DNA from 3 places in the Rhizobium sp. 862_C5_N1_2 genome. Region 1 is predicted to be linked to each of the others. Evidence: riboswitches for the same ligand, from Rfam matches in the RefSeq annotation. Region 1 holds a riboswitch; each other region holds the start of a gene.

Evidence for each region. A riboswitch is a leader RNA that binds a small molecule or an ion and turns the genes downstream of it on or off. The one in region 1 is predicted to bind cobalamin.
Region 2: another riboswitch for cobalamin. It lies ahead of nrdH (glutaredoxin-like protein NrdH); the one in region 1 lies ahead of cobU (bifunctional adenosylcobinamide kinase/adenosylcobinamide-phosphate guanylyltransferase).
Region 3: another riboswitch for cobalamin. It lies ahead of fdhA (formaldehyde dehydrogenase, glutathione-independent); the one in region 1 lies ahead of cobU (bifunctional adenosylcobinamide kinase/adenosylcobinamide-phosphate guanylyltransferase).

Annotation. Positions count from the first base shown of each region.
Region 1 covers NZ_JBPWPT010000001.1:2,344,749-2,352,124, forward strand. Annotated here, with positions in the region: gene cobN (cobaltochelatase subunit CobN) at 1-3,629, opposite strand, end outside; gene cobW (cobalamin biosynthesis protein CobW) at 3,634-4,683, opposite strand; gene cobU (bifunctional adenosylcobinamide kinase/adenosylcobinamide-phosphate guanylyltransferase) at 4,688-5,212, opposite strand; cobalamin riboswitch at 5,374-5,770, opposite strand; gene ACD590_RS11855 (chloride channel protein) at 6,029-7,376, shown strand, end outside.
Region 2 covers NZ_JBPWPT010000001.1:3,962,630-3,970,005, forward strand. Annotated here, with positions in the region: gene nrdF (class 1b ribonucleoside-diphosphate reductase subunit beta) at 1-851, opposite strand, end outside; gene nrdE (class 1b ribonucleoside-diphosphate reductase subunit alpha) at 939-3,143, opposite strand; gene nrdI (class Ib ribonucleoside-diphosphate reductase assembly flavoprotein NrdI) at 3,122-3,526, opposite strand; gene nrdH (glutaredoxin-like protein NrdH) at 3,541-3,762, opposite strand; cobalamin riboswitch at 4,028-4,251, opposite strand; gene ACD590_RS19685 (heavy metal translocating P-type ATPase) at 4,415-6,688, opposite strand; gene ACD590_RS19690 (MerR family transcriptional regulator) at 6,760-7,182, shown strand; gene ACD590_RS19695 (TIGR03862 family flavoprotein) at 7,251-7,376, shown strand, end outside.
Region 3 covers NZ_JBPWPT010000004.1:274,800-282,175, reverse strand. Annotated here, with positions in the region: gene ACD590_RS34100 (putative bifunctional diguanylate cyclase/phosphodiesterase) at 1-2,029, opposite strand, end outside; gene ACD590_RS34095 (transporter substrate-binding domain-containing protein) at 2,135-2,941, shown strand; gene fdhA (formaldehyde dehydrogenase, glutathione-independent) at 3,128-4,318, opposite strand; cobalamin riboswitch at 4,539-4,738, opposite strand; gene ACD590_RS34085 (DMT family transporter) at 4,900-5,805, opposite strand; gene ACD590_RS34080 (LysR substrate-binding domain-containing protein) at 5,919-6,794, shown strand; gene ACD590_RS34075 (GlxA family transcriptional regulator) at 6,769-7,376, opposite strand, start outside.

The sequences.
Region 1 (7,376 bases):
GCCTGATAAACGGCCTCGAAATGATGCGCGCCGACCGCACCCGTCGTCGCCGAAAAAGCGAAGAGATAGTCGACGGTGGCGGCAATCTCTGCCGCTCCCTTGTAGCCATGGCGCATGACGCCTGCGATCCATTTCGGATTGACGACGCGCCCGCGCACGACGCGGCCGATCTCCTCTTCCAGCGAGCGGATCACCGGCTTTTCCGGCCTGGAATGGTCGTTATGATAGATCGAAGGACGCGCACCTGTGAGCTGCTCGGCGGCGGCGGCCATGCCGCCCTCGAACTGGTAATAGTCATCGCTGTCGAGCAGGTCGTGCTCGCGATTGTCCTGGTTCTGGATCACAGCCTGCACCGAGCGCAGCCGCTCCTCGAACAAGCCGCGTTCGGCCCTGCCCTCCTCGCCTGCGCCATAGGCATAGCTGCCCCAGACGAGATAGGCCTCGGCGAGATCGGCGCGCCGCTCCCAGCCCTTTTCATCGATCAGCGCCTGCAGGCCGGCGCCATAGGCGCCGGGCTTCGAGCCGAAGACGCGGTAGCCCGCCCGGCGCTTTGCCGAGACTTCGTCCAGACCGGCCGCGCCAAGCCTTGCCGCCTCGCCGCGCATGCGCGTTGCGATCGGATTGTCGGCCTCGTCCTCTTCAAGCGCGCCGATGGCACGGATTGCCTTGTCGAACAGCGCGATCTGCTCGGGAAAGGCATCGCGGAAGAAGCCGGAAATCCGGAGCGTCACGTCAACGCGCGGCCGCCCGAGCATCGCCGGCGGAACGATCTCGTAGCCGGTGACACGGCGCGAACTCATGTCCCAGAGCGGCTTGACGCCGATCAGCGCCAGCGCCTGGGCGATATCGTCGCCGCCGGTGCGCATGTTTGACGTACCCCAGGCCGTCAACCCGAAGGAGACAGGCCACTCGCCATGATCCTGCACATAGCGGCGCACCAGCAGTTCCGCCGATTTTTTGCCGAGCTCGTAGGCGGCCGGCGTCGGCACGGCGCGGCTGTCGACCGAATAGAAATTGCGGCCGGTGGGCAGCACATCGGGCCGCCCGCGTGTTGGTGCACCGGAGGGTCCGGGTGCGACGAAGCGACCGTCGAGGCCAGCGAGCAGACCCGCGATCTCAGCGGGGCCGCAGGCGACGATAGAGGGTTTGAGGCGGGTTTCGATCTCCAAGAGTACAGCCTGCGTAGCCTTCCAGTCCGCTGGGCACTCCATTTCGCCGGAAACGAACTTCGCTGCCAGCAGTTCGATGCGCTCGACGGCGTCGCCGTTGGTTCGCCATGGGGCATCGAGAACATCTGCGAGGATATCAGGACGCGGACCGGCCCAAACGGCAGCCATGTCGGTGTCGAGAGGGTCGAAGGAGGAGGCACCCCGCACGCCGCCGCCCAATCCCGCATCCGCCGCGATCGCCCGCTGCAAACTCGCATCACCGCCCTCGCCAAGCCCGCGCGGCACCCGCGCCAGCGCCACGGTCAGGTCAGTCAAGAGCCGTCCTTCAGGCGAGACCCCGAACACATGCAGTCCATCGCGGATCTGCATCTCCTTGAGGTCGCAGAGATAGGCGTCGAGCTTCTTCAGCGCCTCGCCCTCGCTTTCGCCGCTCGCGATACCGGCATCACGGTCGAGGCCGATATCGGCAACGAGCTCGAGGATCTGGCGGCTGAGCAGACGAATGCGGCGGGGATCACCGCCCGACGCCTCGTAATATTCGTCGACCAGCGCCTCCAGATCCTTCAGCGGCCCGTAGCTTTCTGCCCGCGTCAACGGCGGCGTCAGATGATCGATAATGACGGCCGCACCTCGGCGCTTGGCTTGCGTGCCCTCGCCCGGATCGTTGACGATGAAGGGATAGAGATGTGGCAACGGCCCGAGGATCGCCTCGGGATAGCAGCTTTCTGACAGCGCTAGCGCCTTGCCCGGCAGCCATTCAAGATTGCCGTGCTTGCCCATATGGATGACGGCATGGGCGCCGAACGCGCGGCGCAGGAAAGCGTAGAAGGCGAGATAACCGTGCGGCGGCACGAGATCCGGCGAATGATAACTCTCTTTCGGGTCGATATTATAGCCGCGTGCTGGCTGGATGCCGACGAGCACCTCGCCGAAGCGCGCAAAAGGCAGGGCGAAGACGCCTTCGCGAAAATACGGATCGTCTTGCGGGTTGCCCCAGCGGGCTCTCACCTCATCCTGAATCTTACTGGGAAGAGATTCCAGGAAGCTGTTGTACAGACTCAGGGAAAGCGTCTCGCGGATGATCTTTCCGTCGGAACCGGAATTGGTCGGTCCTTCCATCAGGTGGCGGATCAGCGCATCGCCGTCGGCCGGAATCTCGGCGACCGGATATCCCGCCGCCCGCATAGCCTTGAGCACCTCGACGGTGCCGGCCGGCGTATCCAAGCCGACGCCGTTGCCGATCCGGCCGTCGCGGTTCGGATAGTTCGCCATGACGAGCGCGATGCGCCGGTGGCCGGCGGAAGTCTTCCGCAGCCGCGCCCAATTGGCGGCAAGTTCAGCCGTATAGCGCACCCGGCCGGCATCGGCCTGGCTGGCGACGATATTCGTCTCGACCAGCGCATCGTAGCGCGCCGCCGTCTTGAAGGACACCGCCCGCGCCAGCACCCGGCCATCGACTTCAGGCAGTGCCACGTTCATGCCGAGATCGCGCGCCGACAAGCCCTGCGGAGAAGCCGCCCATGCCTCCTTCGACGAGGCCGACAGGATCGCCTGCAGCACGATCGCCTCATTCGCTTCCAGCACCGTCGGCTGCCGGTCCGCACCCGGTGCCGAGACCGCAAAGCCCGTCGTGTTGATGACAACGTCGGGTTTCAGCGCCGAAAACACGCTTTCGAGAATGCCGGTGGAGATGGGATCCTTGAGGCTATAGGCAAAGACCGGCAGCGGCCGGAGGCCGAGTGCGGCCAGCGCCTCGACAAGCGCTTCGATCGGCCCGGTCTCGCCGCTCTGCACCAGGGCGCGGTAGAAGCTGATGGCGACTGTAGGGGATTCAAATCCCTCCTCCGCTACCATCCCCGCACCCGAAGACATATCTAAAACGACCCGCCGCCACTCCTCGACCCCGATCAACCCCCGCCCCGGCCACCAAATACCTGCCTTCATCAAAGGCACAGCCGGTGCCGGCATCTCTGTGCCCGACAGCATCGCCCCGGCATAATCGAGAAACGCCCGCGCATTAGCATCGCCGCCCTCGATCAGATAGGCCCAGAGCGCGTTGAGATCGTCGAGATCAACATTGGAGAAAGGAACCAGCCCCGCATCTGGCCTGGCATCACCCGGCAAGACCGCAATCAGTGCACCGGCGCGAGCCGCAGCCGCATGCAGCGCTTCCAGCGCATAGTGGAAATAGCTGGCGCCGCCGAGCGCACGCACGATGATCAGCTTCGCATGCCGCGCGGTGCGCTCGACATAGGTATCGACCGACATCGGATGCTTGAGGCTCATCAGACTGGCGAGCCTCAGCGAAGGTGCTGTCCGGCGATCGCGATGGGCGGCTGCGATCGCGGCAAGCTCGCTGTCGGCCGCCGACAGGAACAGGATATCGCCCGGCGTCTGCCCAAGGTCGATTGCCTCCTCGCCGTCGCTGATCGTTCCCTGCTGGGCCAGAAGCAGATGCATCGGTCTATGCCAGCGCTTCGATCGCCGCCCTCACCGCGTCCTGGTCCATTTCGTGCAGGCCAATGACAACGAGGCGTGTGCCGCGCTTTTCTCCGGCTGCCCAGGCGCGGTCGAAATAATGGTCGATGCGGCTGCCGACGGCCTGGAGCTGCAAACGCATCGGCTTGCCTGAAACGTCGACGAAACCCTTGAGACGCAGCACGTCATGGGCTGATATGATGTCCTTCAGCGCTTCGACGAAACCGGCGGGATCGGCAATGGCTCCGAGATCGACGACAAAGCTGTCGAATTCGTCGTGATCGTGCGGCGCGCCATCCTCATGCTCCAGCTCGTGATGCGACTTGCGATTGGCGACATCGTCCTCCGTGCCGATGCCAAGGCCGAGCAAGATGCCGGCTGACACCTCGCCATTTCTCGCCTCGATCATCACGGGCTTGCGCACCGTGCGGGAGGCGACCTCGTCGCGCACCCTGATAAGGCCCGCGGCGTCGATCAAGTCGGTCTTGTTGAGCACGATGAGGTCGGCGCAGGTGAGCTGGTCCTCGAACAGCTCCTCGATCGGGCTTTCGTGATCGAGCGATTCATCCTCGGCACGGCGCGCATCGACGGCATCATGGTCGTCGGCGAAACGGCCGGCGGCAACGGCAGCACTATCGACCACCGTGATGACACCGTCGACGGTCACCTGGGTGCGAATGTCGGGCCAGTTGAAGGCGGCGACCAGCGGCTGCGGCAAAGCAAGGCCCGAGGTTTCGATGACGATATGGTCGGGCCGCTGTTCGCGTTCGAGCAGCTTCGTCATCGTCGGGATGAAGTCGTCCGCGACCGTGCAGCAGATGCAGCCATTGGTGAGCTCGATAATGTCGTCCTCAGTGCAATTCTCCGCACCGCAGCCCTTCAGCACGTCGCCGTCGACGCCGAGATCGCCGAATTCGTTGATAATCAGCGCAATCTTCTTGCCGCCGGCATTGGTCAGCAGGTTGCGGATCATCGTCGTTTTGCCGGCACCGAGGAAGCCGGTGATGACGGTTGCGGGAATCTTCTGCTGGTTCATGGACTTAACCCTTCATTTTCAGCGGCAAGCCTGCCGCGATGAAATAGACTTCGGCGGCCTTCGCCGCGATCGATTGGTGCAGCCGGCCGGCATGATCGCGAAAATCCCGCGCCATGCGATTATCCGGCACGATGCCGAGACCGACCTCGTTGGAAACGAAAACGAGCCGCGCCTTCGCGGCGGGCAGGAAATCGGCAAGTGCGGCAAATTCCACCGCCATCTCACGCTCCTCGATCATCAGATTGGTGACCCACAGCGTCAGGCAATCGATCAGCACGATGCGCCCTTCGCCATCGATGTCGGTAAGCTTGCCGACAAGATCGAGCGGCTCCTCATGCGTCGTCCAGGACGGACCGCGATCGGCCTTGTGTTGCGTTATGCGCGCCTGCATCTCCTCGTCCCAGGCCCGCCCGGTGGCAAGGTAGTGGCGATCCAGATCGGTCGCGGTGACGAGGGATTCGGCGAACCTGGACTTGCCGGAGCGCGCGCCGCCGAGGATGAAGACAGTGTTGGAGGGGGCAGCCGTCATGCCGGCGTTGCCTTCTGAATAGATGCCGCGCAAGCCGCTACGGAAGACGCCGGCGGCTGTAAGGCCCCGCCAAATCGCGCCGCACCAGGCTGCGCTGAATTCAATCGTTCAGCCAAGACAACCTCCGTGCTGGCAACGGGCATAGTGCCCAGGTGTGGGCTTCGCGCCCGGCACGCATGGCAGGTCTCCTGGCTCGCGGTTATCGGCTGCGATCGGGGCAGACCGGAAACCGGTCGCCCTGATCGTGCCAGCGGATCATCCTTGCCTTCCCGGCTGCATCAGTGAAAAGGTGGACGATTCGTAGACTTGAGAGGCGTCCGACCCCGGTTGATCACCATGCATATCCAGTGGCTTTTCCGGCATGCCGCCCGTCCCGCCCGCCTGCACGATTGCAGGCTGCCGGCAGAAAGGGCTTAACGCCGGATGGAAGACCCTGACCGCTCTACAGTCGCGGGGTCGGCTGTGATGAAGGCGCCCGGCTTGGGTCCGCCGCGTCACATTCCCTTTTCATCCGGAAGGGCGTAACACCGATCCGGAACCATCCGTTATGTCGGGATGGTCGGGCGACCATCCGTTGAGGGATGGTTAGGCAAGCTCAGAGGTGAAGTCAACCGGCCTTGGCGACCGGGCAATGGCCGGCCAGAGGAAGCAACTCCGCCAACACGACTTACTCTACCTAAAATATCGTCATTTATCAGAGACTTACATCATAAAAATTTGTCCCAGCCGCCGGCTTTTCGCCGCAATTGCGTCGCAAGCGGACTGCGCGACCATCTCCGCCCTTGACCGGGCCTCTCCCCGCCTAGTTGTCTAGCCATGCTTATGAAATTGGATCGGCGCCGTTTTCGTGCGCTGCGTGTTTTCTTCGATCCGGGACGCCTGCGGGCGCTGACCCGCCGTAGCGAGGTTGGCCTGTCGCTGGCGGGCGCCGTCGTCGGCATCATCTCGGGTCTCGCCGTCACCGGCATGAGTTACGTCTCCAACGAGCTGCATCAGCTGGTCTTCGGCATATCAGACAGCGAGCGACTGAGCTCGTCCGAGATCGAGAACAAGATGCTGCTGCTCACTGCCCCCGTCATTGGCGGCGCCCTGCTCGGCCTGTTGCTCCTAGTGCTGGCGAAACGACGCAAGAAGCCGATGGTCGACCCGATCGAGGCCAATGCGCTGCATGGCGGCCGCCTGTCCTTGACCGACAGCATCATCGTTGCCGTGCAGAACCTGATCTCCAACGGTTTCGGCGCCTCCGTCGGCCTGGAGGCCGGCTATACCCAGCTTGCTGCCGGCCTCGCCTCGAAATTCGGCCTGAAGCTGCAGCTTCGCCGCTCGGACCTGCGCACCCTCGTTGGCTGCGGCGCGGCGGGCGCCATCGCCGCCGCCTTCAACGCGCCGCTGACCGGTGCTTTCTATGCTTTTGAGCTGATCATCGGCACCTATACGATCGTGTCGCTGACGCCTGTCGTCGTCTCCGCCCTTGTCTCCACCCTGATCGCAAGGCTGCTTGCCGGCAGCGATTTCACCATCGATATCGGCAGCTTCGGCTCGGTCGTGCCAGCCGATTATATCCCGGCACTGCTGCTCGGTGCTTTCTGCGCCGGTGTCGGCATCCTGATCATGCAGGGCGTCGCCTTTGTCGAAGAGCTGGCGCGCAAGAGCTCGATCGCCCCACCCTTCCGCCCGGCACTCGGCGGCATCATCGTCGGGCTGTTGGCGATGATCTCACCGCAGGTGCTCTCGGCCGGCCACGGCGCGTTGCATCTCAACCTTTCCCGTGAGGTGGCGATCCCGACGCTGATCGGCCTCTTCCTCTTGAAATCCTTCGCCTCGGCGATCTCGATCGGCTCCGGCTTCAGGGGTGGGCTGTTCTTCGCCTCGCTGTTCATGGGCGCCCTGCTCGGCAAGCTCTTCGCCTATTGCGGCCCCTATTTCGCCGATGCGACGCTGACGCCCGTCATCTATGCCGTGGTCGGCATGAGTTCGCTCGCCGTCGCCGTCATCGGCGGGCCGCTGACCATGACGTTCCTGGCGCTCGAAATCACCGGCGATTTCCCGATTACGGCGCTGGTGCTCGCCGCCGTCATCACCTCCTCGCTCGTCGTCCGCTCGACCTTCGGTTACTCCTTCGCCACATGGCGCTTTCATCTTCGCGGCGAAAGCATCCGCAGCG
Region 2 (7,376 bases), 1.6 Mb from region 1:
TTGACCTTACACGCCTCACCCGGGAACAGCGCCTCATAGCCCAGATTCATCAGCGCCTTGTTGGCATTGTAGTGCAGGAATTTCTTGACATCCTCGGTCAGCCCGACGCCGTCATAGAGCGCTTCGGTATATCTAGCCTCGTTGTCATAGAGCTCGAGCAGCAGCTCGAAGGCGAAATCCTTGATCTCCTGCCTTCTCTCCTCACCGAGCCGCTCCAGCCCGCGCTGGAACTTGTAGCCGATATAATAGCCGTGCACCGCCTCGTCGCGGATGATCAGTCGGATCATGTCGGCCGTGTTGGTGAGCTTGGCGCGGCTCGACCAGTACATCGGCAGGTAGAATCCGGAATAGAACAGGAAGCTTTCGAGGAAGACACTCGCGACCTTCTTCTTCAGCGGATCGTCGGAGCCGTACTGCTCCATGATCAGCGCCGATTTCCGCTGCAGGAATTCATTCTCCTCCGACCAGCGATAGGCATCGTCGACGTCAGGCGTCGAGCACAGCGTCGAGAAGATCGAGGAATAGGAGCGCGCATGCACCGCCTCCATGAAGGAGATGTTGGAAAGTACCGCCTCCTCATGCTGCGTCACCGCATCCTCCATCAGCCGGATGGAACCGACGCCGTTCTGGATCGTGTCGAGCAGCGTCAAACCGGTAAAGACGCGAATGGTCAGCTGCTGCTCGACCGGCGTCAGCGTCGCCCAGGACGGAATGTCGTTCGAAAGCGGCACCTTCTCCGGCAGCCAGAAATTGCCGGTGAGCCGGTTCCAGACTTCGATATCCTTATCGTCCTCGATGCGGTTCCAATTGATGGCGCGCACGCGGGACGCAGGTTTGATTTGCATGTTCATCGGGTGGTCCTTTTCGGGCGTCAGCGTCTGCATGGCGAAGGGAACTGCGGAACCCTCCCGCTTCTTGCAGCGTCAGCCGCAATCAAATCATAAGGTGCAGGATACGCAGCCCTGCACCTCGGTGCCGGACAGCGCCATCTGGCGAAGGCGGATGTAGTAGATCGTCTTGATGCCCTTCTTCCAGGCATGGATCTGCGCCTTGTTGATGTCGCGCGTCGTTGCAGTGTCGCGGAAGAACAAGGTCAGCGACAGGCCTTGGTCGACATGCTGGGTCGCCGCCGCATAGGTGTCGATGATCTTCTCCGGCCCGATCTCGTAGGCATCCTGATAATAGTCGAGATTGTCGTTGGTCATGAACGGCGCCGGATAATAGACGCGGCCGATCTTACCTTCCTTGCGGATTTCGATCTTCGAGACGATCGGATGGATCGAGGAGGTCGAGTGGTTGATATAGGAGATCGACCCCGTCGGCGGAACCGCCTGCAGGTTCTGGTTATAGAGGCCGGAGGCCATCACCGCCTTCTTCAACGTGGCCCAATCTTCCTGCGTCGGAATGTGAATGCCTGACGTCTCGAACAGCGCCCTGACCGTCTCCGTCGCCGGCTCCCAGAGCTGCTCTGTATATTTGTCGAAATAGTCGCCGGAGGCATATTTCGAATTCTCGAAGCCCTTGAAGCTCGTACCGCGTTCGACCGCCAAAAGGTTCGAGGCGCGGATTGCGTGATAGGTCACCGTATAGAAATAGATATTGGTGAAATCGACGCCTTCCTCGGAGCCGTAGAAGATACGCTCGCGGGCGAGATAACCGTGCATGTTCATCTGGCCGAGGCCGATCGCATGGCTCTCGTCATTGCCCTTCTCGATCGAGGGAACCGAGGAAATGTGACTCATGTCGGAAACGGCTGTCAGCGCCCGGATCGAGGTCTCGATCGTCTTGCCGAAATCTGCCGAATCCATTGCCGCCACGATATTCAGCGAGCCGAGATTGCAGGAAATATCCTTGCCGAGATGTTTGTAGGAAAGGTCGTCATGATATTCGCTCGCCTCGCTGACCTGCAGGATTTCCGAGCATAGATTGCTCATCGAAATACGTCCGGCGATCGGGTTCGCCCGGTTCACCGTGTCCTCGAACATGATGTAGGGGTAGCCGCTCTCGAACTGGATTTCGGCAAGCACCTGGAAGAATTCGCGCGCCTTGATCTTCTTCTTCGAAATGCGGGCATCCGCCACCATCTCGCGATATTTTTCCGTCACCGAAATCTCGGTGAAAGGCACGCCATAGACGCGTTCCACGTCATAGGGCGAGAACAGATACATATCCTCATTGTTCTTGGCGAGTTCGAAGGTGATATCGGGCACGACGACGCCGAGTGACAGCGTCTTGATGCGGATTTTTTCGTCGGCATTTTCGCGCTTGGTGTCAAGGAAGCGCATGATATCGGGGTGATGGGCATTGAGATAGACCGCACCCGCGCCCTGCCGCGCCCCGAGCTGGTTGGCATAGGAGAAACTGTCTTCGAGCAGCTTCATCACCGGGATGATACCCGAGGACTGGTTCTCGATATGCTTGATCGGCGCGCCTGCCTCGCGGATATTCGTCAGCGACAGCGCCACGCCGCCGCCGCGCTTCGACAATTGCAGCGCCGAATTGATCGACCGGCCGATCGATTCCATATTGTCCTCGACGCGCAGCAGGAAGCAGGAAACCAGTTCGCCGCGCTGCTTCTTGCCGGCATTGAGGAAGGTCGGCGTTGCCGGCTGGAAGCGGCCGGAAATGATCTCGTCGACCATGTCGCGGGCAAGGGCCTCGTCGCCACGCGCCAAGGCCAGAGCCACCATGCAGATGCGGTCCTCATAGCGCTCGAGATAGCGCTTTCCGTCGAAGGTCTTCAGCGTATAGCTGGTGTAATATTTGAAGGCGCCGAGGAAGGTCGGGAAACGGAATTTCTTGGCGTAGGCCTGGTCGAACAGATCCCGCACGAAATTGAAGGAATACTGGTCGAGAACCTCCTGCTCGTAATATCCTTCGGTCACGAGGTAATCGAGCTTTTCCCTCAGATTGTGGAAGAACACTGTGTTCTGGTTCACATGCTGGAGGAAATATTGCTTGGCCGCCAAACGATCCTTGTCGAGCTGAATCCGCCCCTCATCGTCATAGAGGTTCAGCATCGCGTTCAGCGCGTGATAGTCGAGGGTTTCGGCTGCTTTCGGCGGCCTCTCCCCGGCGGGCTGAGCAAAAGTTTGATGCGGTTTTGCGCCCGCATCCCGCGTCAGGTTTGTTCCCGTGTCCAAAATCGTTCCATTCCGTGTTTGACCTTGGCGACGTCGTCTTCGGTACCCATGAGCTCGAACCGGTAAAGGTACGGCACCTGGCATTTCTGCGAGACCACGTCGCCGGCGAGCCCGTATGTCTCGCCGAAATTGCTGTTGCCCGCGGCGATCACGCCGCGGATGTGTCCTCGGTTTTCCGCATCGTTGAGGAAACGGATCACCTGCTTGGGAACGGCACCCTTGCCGCCGTCGCCGCTATAGGTCGGCACGATCAGCACGAAGGGTTCGCGGATATGGAACGCGTCTGCGCCACCTGGCGGAATGCGCGCCGCGCGCAGACCGAGCTTGGCGACGAACCGATGGGTGTTCTCGGATCGGCTGGAATAATAGACGATCAGGCCCATCGCTTGTCCTCAGGTCAGGAGAGCGCGCTGATCATGTCGGGACGGAAGCCCGCCCAATGCTGCTCGCCGGCGATGACGACAGGCGCCTGCATGTAGCCGAGGCTGCGGACGCGATCGAGCGCTTCGGCATCCTGCGAGATATCGACGATGTCATAATCGACGCCCAGACGGTCGAGGGCGCGGTAGGTGGCAGTGCACTGGACGCAGGCAGGCTTGCTGTAGACGGTAATGGTCATGATATTCCTCGTGACGATGCGATTGGGCGCAGGACATCGATCGGAAATCTGTCGATATCCGTCGAAAAATTCTCTGATGATTTTGAGCTGTGCGGCTATTTAGCCGCTGGGCGTACTCCGCCCTCTACCTCTAGTGGGTGGCGGCCTGAACTGAAATTCTGACATGACTTCACCCCGAAGTGGCTCATGCGGAGGTTCGGGCCTGCGAAACGCGATGCGGAGATTCCCCGCAGCCATGCAACGCGACCTTCCGGACACCCCGCCCGTGGACGTTTCGTTCGAGGCAGGTCTCCTGGCTCACGGGTCAAAGCGCCTGCCCAGCCTTCCCGGAGCATCATGCTCCAGTGACCTGAAATCGGACAGTTGCTCGCCGCTTACAGTTGCGGGGGCAGCCCCGGCATTGCCGCGCCATGATGGCGAAGCGCACCGAATTCCCGTCTTAGCCGCCGATCCTCACGAATCGACGGAACCTCGAACACTAGATATGGTACGCGAATCGATCATGACGTCAACAAGTTGTTGTGGCGGCGCAGCAATGGCGGCAACGAATCGCCGCGCTGTGTATGATGTGGATAACGAAGCGTTAACGGAAAAGCGCTGTGGAGAACCCATCATAAAAAGAGCCGGCAGAAGCCGGCTCCTCAAACGACATTCATATTTTTATCCGAAGCAACCGCAGTGCATTGATCGTCACCAGCACGGTGGCGCCGGTATCGGCAAGAATCGCTGGCCAGAGCCCGGTGATCCCTGCGATCGTCGTCACCAGAAACACCGCCTTCAGCCCGAGTGCGATGGTGATATTCTGCAGGATGTTGCGCATCGTGCGTTTGGAAAGTTCGATCATCCGCGCCACGTCGCCAACGCGTCCGTGCAGCACGGCGGCATCCGCCGTCTCCAGCGCCACATCGGTGCCGCCGCCCATGGCGATGCCGATATCGGCAGCGGCCAGCGCCGGAGCATCGTTGATGCCGTCGCCGACCTTGGCGACGATGAAGCCCTGGCGCTTCAATTCGCCGACGACCCGCTGCTTATCCTCTGGCATCATCTCGCCGCGCCAATCGATGCCGAGCATACCGGCAACGGCTGCTGCCGTCCGCTTGTTGTCGCCCGTCAACATCATCGCCTTGACGCCTGCTGATTTGAGCGCAGCGAGCCCGGCCTCGGCATCCTCACGCGGCTCGTCACGCATGGCGATCAGGCCGGCCGCAACACCGTTGACGAGCAGCACCGACACGCTCTTGCCCTCGTCGTTCAGCGCCGTGATGCGTGCATCCTGTTCCGCGCTGAGCGTCCCGCGCTCGCGGGCGGCAGGCGGCGACAGCAGATCCAGCGCCTCACCGCCGACTTTGCCGCTGACACCCTTGCCCGGCAGCGCTTCAAGCTCGAAGGCCGGCGGCACGGGAACGCCGTCCGCCTTGGCGCGGTTGAGGATCGCCAGCGCCAGCGGATGACTGGAACCCTGCTCCAGCACCGCCGCGCGCGACAGCACCTGCGCCTCGCTCAGGCCAAAGGAAATGATATCAGTCACTTGAGGCTTGCCTTCTGTCAGCGTGCCTGTCTTGTCGAAGGCGACCATCGTCACCTTGCCGAGCGTTTCCAACACCGCGCCGCCCTTCATCAGCAGCCCGCGCCGCGCACCGGATGAAAGCGAGGCGGCGATCGCCGCCGGCGTCGAGATGACGAGCGCGCAGGGGCAGCCGATCAAAAGGATCGCAAGGCCCTTGTAGACCCATTCGCCCCACGGCCCAGCGAACAGCAACGGTGGAACGACCGCGACAAGCGCTGCGACCACGACGACGCCGGGCGTGTAATAGCGCGAGAACCGATCGATGAAGCGTTCGGTCGGCGCCTTCGATTCCTGAGCTTCCTCCACCAGCTTGACGACGCGGGCGATGGTATTGTCGGCGGCAGCCGCCGTGACGCGAACCCTGAGGACCGCATCGCCATTCACCGTGCCGGCAAAAACGACGGCATCGACGCCCTTGCGCACCGGCGTGCTCTCGCCCGTCACCGGCGCCTCGTCGATCGCGCTCTCGCCTGAGATGATGATGCCGTCCGCCGAGATCCGGTCGCCAGGACGAACCATGATGATGGCGCCGACCGAAAGGCTTTCCGCCGGCACCTCCCGTGTCTGCCCATTGTCTTCGAGTAGCGCACTCTTCGGCACCAGGGCCGTCAGCGACTGGATGCTTTCGCGCGCCTTGCCCGCTGCCACCCCTTCCAGCAACTCGCCGACCAGAAAGAGGAACACAACGGTTGCCGCCTCTTCGCCGGCATTGATGATGACGGCGCCGACAGCGGCGATCGTCATCAGCATCTCGATCGAAAACGGTGTGCCTGATAAAGAGGCCATGACGGCGCGCCGAGCGATCGGCACCAGCCCGATCAGCATGGCGACGATGAAGGCATAGGACGCGATCGCCGGCACGAGATGGCCGACGGCATAGGCGGCAACGAGTGCCGCACCCGAAAGGATGGTCAGCCGGCCCTTCCTACTCTGCCACCAGTGACCGGCCATCGGCGCATGGTCGTGCCCGTGCAGCCCCTCGATTTCCTTCTCGGCATGATCGTGAGAATGGTCGTGGTCATGACTATGGCCTGCATGATCGTGCCCTTCATGGTCGTGGTCATGGCCCGCGTGATCACCGTGATCATGTCCATGGTCATGACGGTGCTGCGAGCCGTGTTCATGCGCAGGCGCAGCGTTTCCGGCAAGCGGCGCGACGGAATAGCCGAGCCCGGTCACCTTCTTCTCAATCGTCTTGAGATCGCTGCTGCCATCATGCCGGACGGTCATCGTGCCCGCCATCACCGAGACGGAAACATCGGCGACACCCGCCACGCGTCTGACCGCCGTATCGATCTTGGTTGCGCAGGCGGCGCAATCCATGCCGCCAACCCGGTATCGTGTTTCGCTCTCAGCCATGAACCGCTTCCTTGTCAAATAGAAGCATCCCTCCTACATCCTCTAGCGACTAGAGGTGCAAGAGGAAAATTATGAAAAGGATCACGATCGGTGAAGCCGCCCGCCAGAGTGGCGTCAAGGTACCGACGGTGCGTTATTACGAGAGCATCGGGCTGCTCGCGGCGCCGAGCCGCAGCGAGGGCAACCAGCGCTCCTTCGAACCCGCCGATATCAGCCGCCTCGCCTTCATCCGCCACGCCCGCGAACTCGGCTTCGAGATCGAGGCGATCCGCACGCTACTCACCCTGCAGGACGATCCGCACCAATCCTGTGCCTCGGCCGACGCCATTGCCAAGGCCCGCCTCATCGAGGTCGAGCAGCGCATCCGCAGCCTGAGGGCGCTGAAGGCCGAGCTGGAAACCATGGTGGAAGGCTGCGGCCACGGCCGCGTCGACCAATGCCGCGTCATCGAGGTTCTCGCCGACCACGGCCAGTGCACGCATCCCCACCACTGATCTCCGCCCTTGCAGGCGATCCGCGCCCGCGCCAAAACTGAACGAGACAGAATCGGGCGAAGACATCAATGAACCAGAAGCGGATTGCAATCATCGGCGGCGGCCCGGCGGGTCTCGCGGCTGCCGAACTGCTTTCCCGTGCCGGTCATGCGGTGACCGTCTATGACGCCATGCCGACCTTTGCCCGCAAGTTT
Region 3 (7,376 bases), on a different contig from region 1:
GCGACTTCAGCACCGTATAGACGTCCGAGTTATCCTCGATGAGCGAGGACTCGGTGAGCTCGAGCTCGAGCCGGGACGGCGGCAGGCCGCTCTCCTGGAGCACGGCGAATACTTCCTCGGCAAAATTTGGTCTTCTCAACTGGGCGGGAGACACGTTGACCGCAACAAATGTGTTTTCAGGCCATTTGCAGGCGGCTCTACAGGCTTCGCGCAATACCCAGAAACCGAGAGCGTCGATGAGGCCGCCCTCCTCGGCGACAGGGATGAAGCTGGCAGGCGTCAATAGTCCGCGCTGACTGTGACGCCAACGCACGAGAGCCTCCGCGCCCGACGCCGAGTATCCGCCGCCCTCGGCGCGATGTACCGTTTGGTAGTAGACTTCGAGCGATCCGAAGTCCGGCTTGTTCGCAATCGGGTCGGATTGTGGACCGTCAGCGGATGAGGCCGTGCCTTTGGCCAAAACTTCCCGCAATTCGTTCTTGAGTATGTCGCGCGCATTCCTGCCGCCGTCCATGGACGGTGAATAGACGCGCCATTGGCCTCTGCCGCCCATCTTTGCTTCGTACAGCGCGACGTCGGCGTAGCGCATGATGTCATCGGCATTCCGTCCGGCGTCCGGCACGACGGTCACGCCGATCGAGCCGCCGACCCGTGCGACCGCCTCGCCCCTCAGAAGCGGGAAGGGCTTGCCAAGTTCGGCAACGATCGCGTCGCATATTACAGGCAAAACCTGATCATGATCTTTGATGTCCCGAAGAAGCAGGGCGAATTCGTCCCCTCCGAGCCGGGCAAGCGTGTCGCCCGGACGAAGCAGGGAGTGGATCCGCTCCGCAGCCATCCTGATGAGTTCATCGCCGGCGGCATGGCCGAACGTGTCGTTCACGGCCTTGAAGCGGTCGAGATCGAGAAGCGCGACTGCCGAGCGCTCGGCCGAATTCTTCGTCTCGGCCAGGCACTCGTCGAACCTCATCGCGAACAAAGCGCGGTTGGGAAGGCTCGTGAGCACGTCATGCAAGGCAAGCTGTCTTGCATGCAGCTCGCTTTTTCTCAACTCGCCGAGGCTGCTTCGCAGGCGCACCAGCAAAACGGAGAACAGGATCGCGATCACCAGGGCGGCAATCGAAAGCGCCGGCATCAATCGGCCGATCACTCTCGAGCCTGGAAGATCGGGCCGCCATACGATGAAGCCGATCGGTTCGCCATTTGCCGTGGCGTCGATCTGGAAGGCAACCTCGTTTTCGTCTGCATCGGCTGTGCGCGCGAAGCGCGCGCCGTTGAGGCCCTGTTGCCGGCTCAATTCGTCCAGCGCCGCACCATCGATAAACCGCACGACGATCAGGAATTGCCGCATCGTCTGCCGTTGCCCCTCTTCGGGATCGTTGATGGCGACGACGCCGACGATCGTCGGCCGACCTTCCAGCCGCATCAGATTGGCCAACGCAGTGTTGGAGCGTCCTGGGCTCGCAAGGCGGCTTTCCATCGAGGACGGCGTTCTTTCGTTGGAAACCGCGCCTGGTCTCACCCCGAGGCGGGCATCCTGAAGCAGAGGCAAAAAGAGAGGCTTCATCCAGCGATAACGCTTTTCCGTTTGGGCGTCCGCCAGCATCAGCAGTTGAGCCTTCTCGTCGACGACAAAGGCCTGATCGTAGCCGAAGGCGGACATTGCGGTCTGGCTGATCGCACTCCCGGCGGCCGCTGTCAGAACGGCATCGAGGCTGGAGGAACCTCCGCTTGACCGGGCAGCCGGATAAACACGTGTGAGGTAGCCGTTGCCGAACTGGCCGATGACATGGGCGACTTGATCGACCTGTTCCCGCAGGCGGGCATTCACAAGCTGGCGCTGTCGATCAAGGGCGGCAGCATCGCTTTCGGTTCCTGCCCAGAGCGCCGAGAGTACAACAAGTCCGATCGCTCCAAGTCCGCTGACGGCAATCAGAAACAGAATTCTTCCCGAGGCAATCCAGGATTGCTGAAACGTCTTGGAGCTGGAAGGAAGAACGATCTGCAAGCCTAGACCCCTGAACACCACCACACGGGCGCATTGGCCGACGCTAACAAAGAAGCGTTCACGTAGAATTAAAGGCTGCGGCGCACTATGGGGCGAGATCGACTATTCCCCGAGGAGCTCCCGACGATGTTGCGCATATCCATTCAGACTATACTGCGCGGAGCGCTGATGGCGGGCGGGATGGGTATTTTTTTGGCCGCGACCTCGCCGCTTGAGGTGGCCGCGCAAGATCGCATGCCAATGAGAATTGCCGTCGAAGGTGCATTTCCGCCCTTCAACTATCTCGATGCAAATAACAAACTTCAGGGCTTCGACATCGATATTGCCAATGCGCTGTGCGAGGTTGGCAAGTTCGAATGCCAATTTATCATCGAGAAGTGGGACGACATTATCCCCGATCTCGTTGCCGACAAATACGACGCGATCATCTCATCCATGTCGATGAGCCTTGAGCGGCGTCAAAAGGTTGCCTTCACTGAAAAATACTACAACAGCCCGTCTGTGTTCATCGCCCGGAAGGATTCGTCGATCAGCGATGTCAGCCCCGCCGCCCTCAACGATAAAATTCTTGGGGTGACATCGTCGACAGCGCAGGAATCCTATGCCAACCATCTTTATCCGGAAATGAAAAAGAAGGTGTTTCGGTCTTCGCCCGAATTGTACAAGGGTCTGGCGGACGGGAGCGTCGACATTATCCTCGAGGATAAACTCGCCATCTACGACTGGATTGCCAACACCAAGGCAGGAAGCTGCTGCGAGTTCAAAGGACCGGATCTGGTCGACATCACATACTTCGGTGAGGGTGCCGGCATCGCGCTGCGCCTCGATGACAAGGAGCGTCTTGCGCGCCTGAACGAAGCGTTGAAGAGCATCAAGGCGGACGGGACCTACGACATGATCAACGCAAAATATTTCCCGTTCAGCATCCAGTAGTTCGTCAATCAAATCGTTGTGCGATGCAGAATGGCCGGCTTTCCGCCGGCCATTCCTATCAGGTAAAGTCCTCAGTCGTAGTCGCTAGAGCATTTCCGTTTTTCTTCGAATCACGGAAATGCTCTATCCCTTTGTTTTCTCGCAATTCCGGACGCAAAACCGCTACGCGCTTTTGCTGGAATTGCTCTAGGCGGCTTTCGCGACCTCTCCGTGCGGATCGAGGACATATTTCGTCGCCGCTCCCTGGTCGAAGCTCTCATATCCATTGGCGGCATCGTCGAGCGGAATGACCTTGGCGTTGACGATATCGGCAATTGGCAGCCGGTCGTGGAGGATCGCCTGCATGAGCTGACGATTATATTTGATCACCGGAGTCTGGCCGGTGTGGAAGGACTGCGCCTTGGCCCATCCGAGGCCGAAGCGGAGCGACAGATTGCCGTGTTTGGCGGCGTTGTCGACGGCGCCCGGATCCTCGGTAACGTAGAGGCCGGGGATGCCGATCGAACCCGCGGCACGGGTAATCTCCATCATCTGATTGAGCACGATCGCCGGCTGTTCGCCGCCCGAGTGGCCGCGTGCCTCGAAGCCGACCGCATCGATGGCGCTGTCCACCTCATTGGTGCCGACGACCTGCGCGATCATGTCGCCGAGACGGTCGCTCTTCGACAGGTCGATCGGTTCGAAACCGACCTTCGCCGCATGCGCCAGACGGTCCTTGTTGAAATCACCGATCATCACGACAGCAGCGCCGAGAATGCGAGCCGAAGCCGCAGCCGCAAGGCCGACAGGGCCGGCACCGGCGACATAGACGGTCGAGCCGACCCCAACACCTGCACGCACTGCGCCATGGAAGCCGGTGGGCAGAATGTCGGAGAGCATGGTGAGATCACGGATCTTCGCCATTGCCCTATCCCGATCGGGGATTTTCAGCAGGTTGAAATCTGCGTAGGGAATGGTGACATAGCGCGCCTGTCCGCCGATCCAGCCGCCCATGTCGACATAACCGTAAGCACCGCCGGCGCGGGCCGGGTTTACCGTCAGGCAGACACCGGTATCCTGAGACTTGCAGCAGCGGCATCGGCCGCAGGCGACATTGAAAGGCACCGAGACGATATCGCCGATTTCGAGCATCTCGACGTCGATGCCTTTCTCGATGATCTCGCCGGTGATTTCATGGCCGAGGACCAGGCCCGGCATCGCCGTCGTGCGGCCGCGGACCATGTGCTGATCGGAGCCGCAGATATTGGTCGAGATCACCTTCAAAATCACGCCGTGTTCAATGCGGCGGCCGTCAGGCGCTTCCAGCTTCGGGTCGTCGATGTCGCGAACTTCAACCTTGCCCGGCCGGAGATAGACGACGCCTCTATTTTTGCTCATGAATTCCTCCCACTTGTTTGAATGCCTCGATCTGCAACCGATGCAGTCGATGGCAACCTTCCCTCCGGCCTGCCTCCTCTGCAGCCCGGTCCACAACACGAGGATACCGCCGCATCGGGCGATATTCAGATTTGCAAAAGGGACAGATTGGATGGAGAAGAGGAGTGAACGCCATGGTTTTCGCCTGTCGTTCCGCTCGTGATCGTCTGCCGCAATCCGTCGATTTGCTGTGCCAAGAGCTGGTTTCCGGCTCCAGAATCTCCTTTCGATCCATCTCGATATCTTTCCGGATGTCTATCCGGCGATTTCCTTGAGGATTTCAGTTCTTCTACCGCTGCGGGGCGGCGCCGGCGTCAGGCCAGCGTCCCAATGGTCCATTTCGCCAGTTTGCGAGATAGCGCCTTGAACACCACAAGCAAACCATGCCTGACGTAAAACAGCGATCAAGAAAACGACATGGGCGCAACTCAAAGACGACAGTCGGCAAAGTCGCAATAGCGCTGCGTAGCAGAAATAATTGATCCCGCGAATACGGCGGTTTTCCGGATCGTCCCGGAAGATTTGATCGCCGCCTAAAGGCTTTAGGCGCGATGCGGTCGCCGGCTGCGGCTGACGTCGATTGCCGTGTGCCAGAACACGGCGCCGAGGATGATCGCGCCGCCGAAAAAGGTGGCGACGGGCGGCTCTTCGGAAAACAACAGCCAGACCCAGAAGGGCGTGAGCACGATTTCCATCGTGCCGATCAGCGCCGCCTCCGCCGGCGGCATCCGCTTCGCCCCGGCAAGGAAGAGCACCAGCGCCAGGGAGAAATTGGTCGCGCCGAAGGCGGCGAGGACGATCCAGTTGTGCAGGTCGAGCGAGCCGACCGAACCGAACGGAGCGAAGAGTGCAAGTGTCAGGAAAGCGCTGACCACGGTCGGCGGCAGGCTCGGCACGTCGGGACTGATGCGCGGAATGATGATGACGAGCGCGAAGGACGCCGTCATGCCGAGCGCCAGCAGGTCGCCCCAACCGGTCCCGCCGCCGATCGACGAGGCGACGATGACCGCAACGCCGAAGAGCGAGATGCCGCCGGCAATCAGCGTCCGCCTGGAGACCCTCTCCCTGAGGATGACCCACCCGAGCAGTGCCGCGATGAAGGGCGCGGTCGCATAGATCATCGTCACATTGGCGACGGTGGTCATGTAAAGCGCCCCGATGAAGCATACCTGACTGAAGGTCTGGCATGCGATCATCGCAAGACCTGACGGATGGAAGACGGATCGCCATTGCTGCCGTGAGATGCCCCCTTCGAGGAAAAGGCAGGGGATCAGCAGAAACAGGCCGCCGAACAACGACCGCCAGGCGATCGCCGTCCATACGTCGGTCGTCAGGAGCCGCGAATAGACGCCGCTCGCGCTCCAGGCAAGCGTCGCGGCAATGATGAGAAGCACACCCTTCTCGTGCTCGCTGCCTGCGAGGCGTCTGGCCGGATTTTCAATGGTCACGCAGATATTCTCAAAGAAGGAAGTCGAACGCGGTTCTTTTCTGCGCCAAGAATTGACATTAGACAAACGAATAGTAGAGATAGCTACCATCGATTTTTTCTATGGCTATTCCTATGCACGAGCCGATTGAGAGCGACCTGCTCAGAACCTTCCTGGTCGTTGCCGAGACTTCCAATTTCTCCGCGGCTGCCCAGCGCATCGGGCGGACGCAGTCGGCGGTCAGCACTCAGATCAAGCGGCTTGAGCAGACGATCGGCGAAGCTCTGTTCGAGCGGGGCGCCCGCGGCGTGCTGCTGACGCGCCAGGGCATACAGCTCGTCCCCTACGCCCGCAGGATAATCGACCTCCTGAACGAGGCCGCCGCGACGATCCGGAGCAAACCGCTGGACGGACCGGTGCGCATCGGAATTCCGGAGGAATACAGCCAGACGGTGCTGCCGGCAGCCCTTGCTGCTTTCGCCGTACGCCACCCGGCCGTCGAGGTCACCGTGTCCTGCGACTACACAGTTCGCAACCTGGCCGCCCTCGAGCGGGATGAGCTCGATCTGGCCGTCGTTTTCGACTGGAGCGATGAGACGAAAGGCGAGGTCATCTGTATCGATCCCACAGTCTGGGTCACATCGATGGTCCACAGGCTGCACGACATCGATCCCCTGCCGATAGCGACCTATCGCAACTCCACCTGGTCACGCGATTTTGCGCTCCGGTCGCTGGAGCAGATCGGCCGCAACTATCGAATCGCTTTCATCGCCGATACTGGCTCGGGGCTGAAGAATGCCGTGACCGCAGGCCTTGCCGTCACCACGCTTTCCCGCAGCAGCATTCCGCCCGGCTGCCGGGAACTCACCGCCGAAGACGGTTTCCCGCCGGTCGATTCCTCCAAGGTCGTGCTCCGCCGGAGCACTTACCGTTCCAGCGAGGCCGTTCGGGAACTTGCCGAAATGATACGGGACGCATTCCAGCCTATGCCCGCACCTCCGATGACGTGATGCGGCGCCGCAAGCGGCGCCGGGTCTCCGACGGGCTTTCGGAAAAACTCGCCCGGTAGCTTCTCGCAAAGGCTGAGGCCGAGTTGAAGCCGGTTGCCGCCGCGATGTCGGCGAAGGAGGCCGTCGTCTCGATCACCTTGCGGCGGGCCGCATTCAAGCGCAGGGCGAGATAATGCACATGCGGCGGCGCGCCGATACTCTGCTGGAAAAGATCCTGCAGATGTCGGGCGCTGATGCCCACCCTGCGGGCGAGCCGCGTAAGAATCAGAGGCTGCTCGATATGCTCCTCCATCAGCCGCACCGCTTGCGCGACACGGGGATCGTGCATGCGCAACCCAGCCGAGGCTGCGGAAAGTGACTCATCGGCATGGAAGGACGGCTGCTCATAGCGGAACAGCCGGCTGACCTCGAGCGCCAGCGAATAACCCTGCCGCTGCCTGATCACTTCCAGCATCAGGTCGACGGTTGGAAGCGAACCGGAGGTCGTCAGCCGCTTGCCGTCGATGACGAAACGATCCTTGACGGCCCGCACCTCAGGATAGGCCAGCGCAAAATCCTCGTAGTCCTCCCAGTGGACGGTCG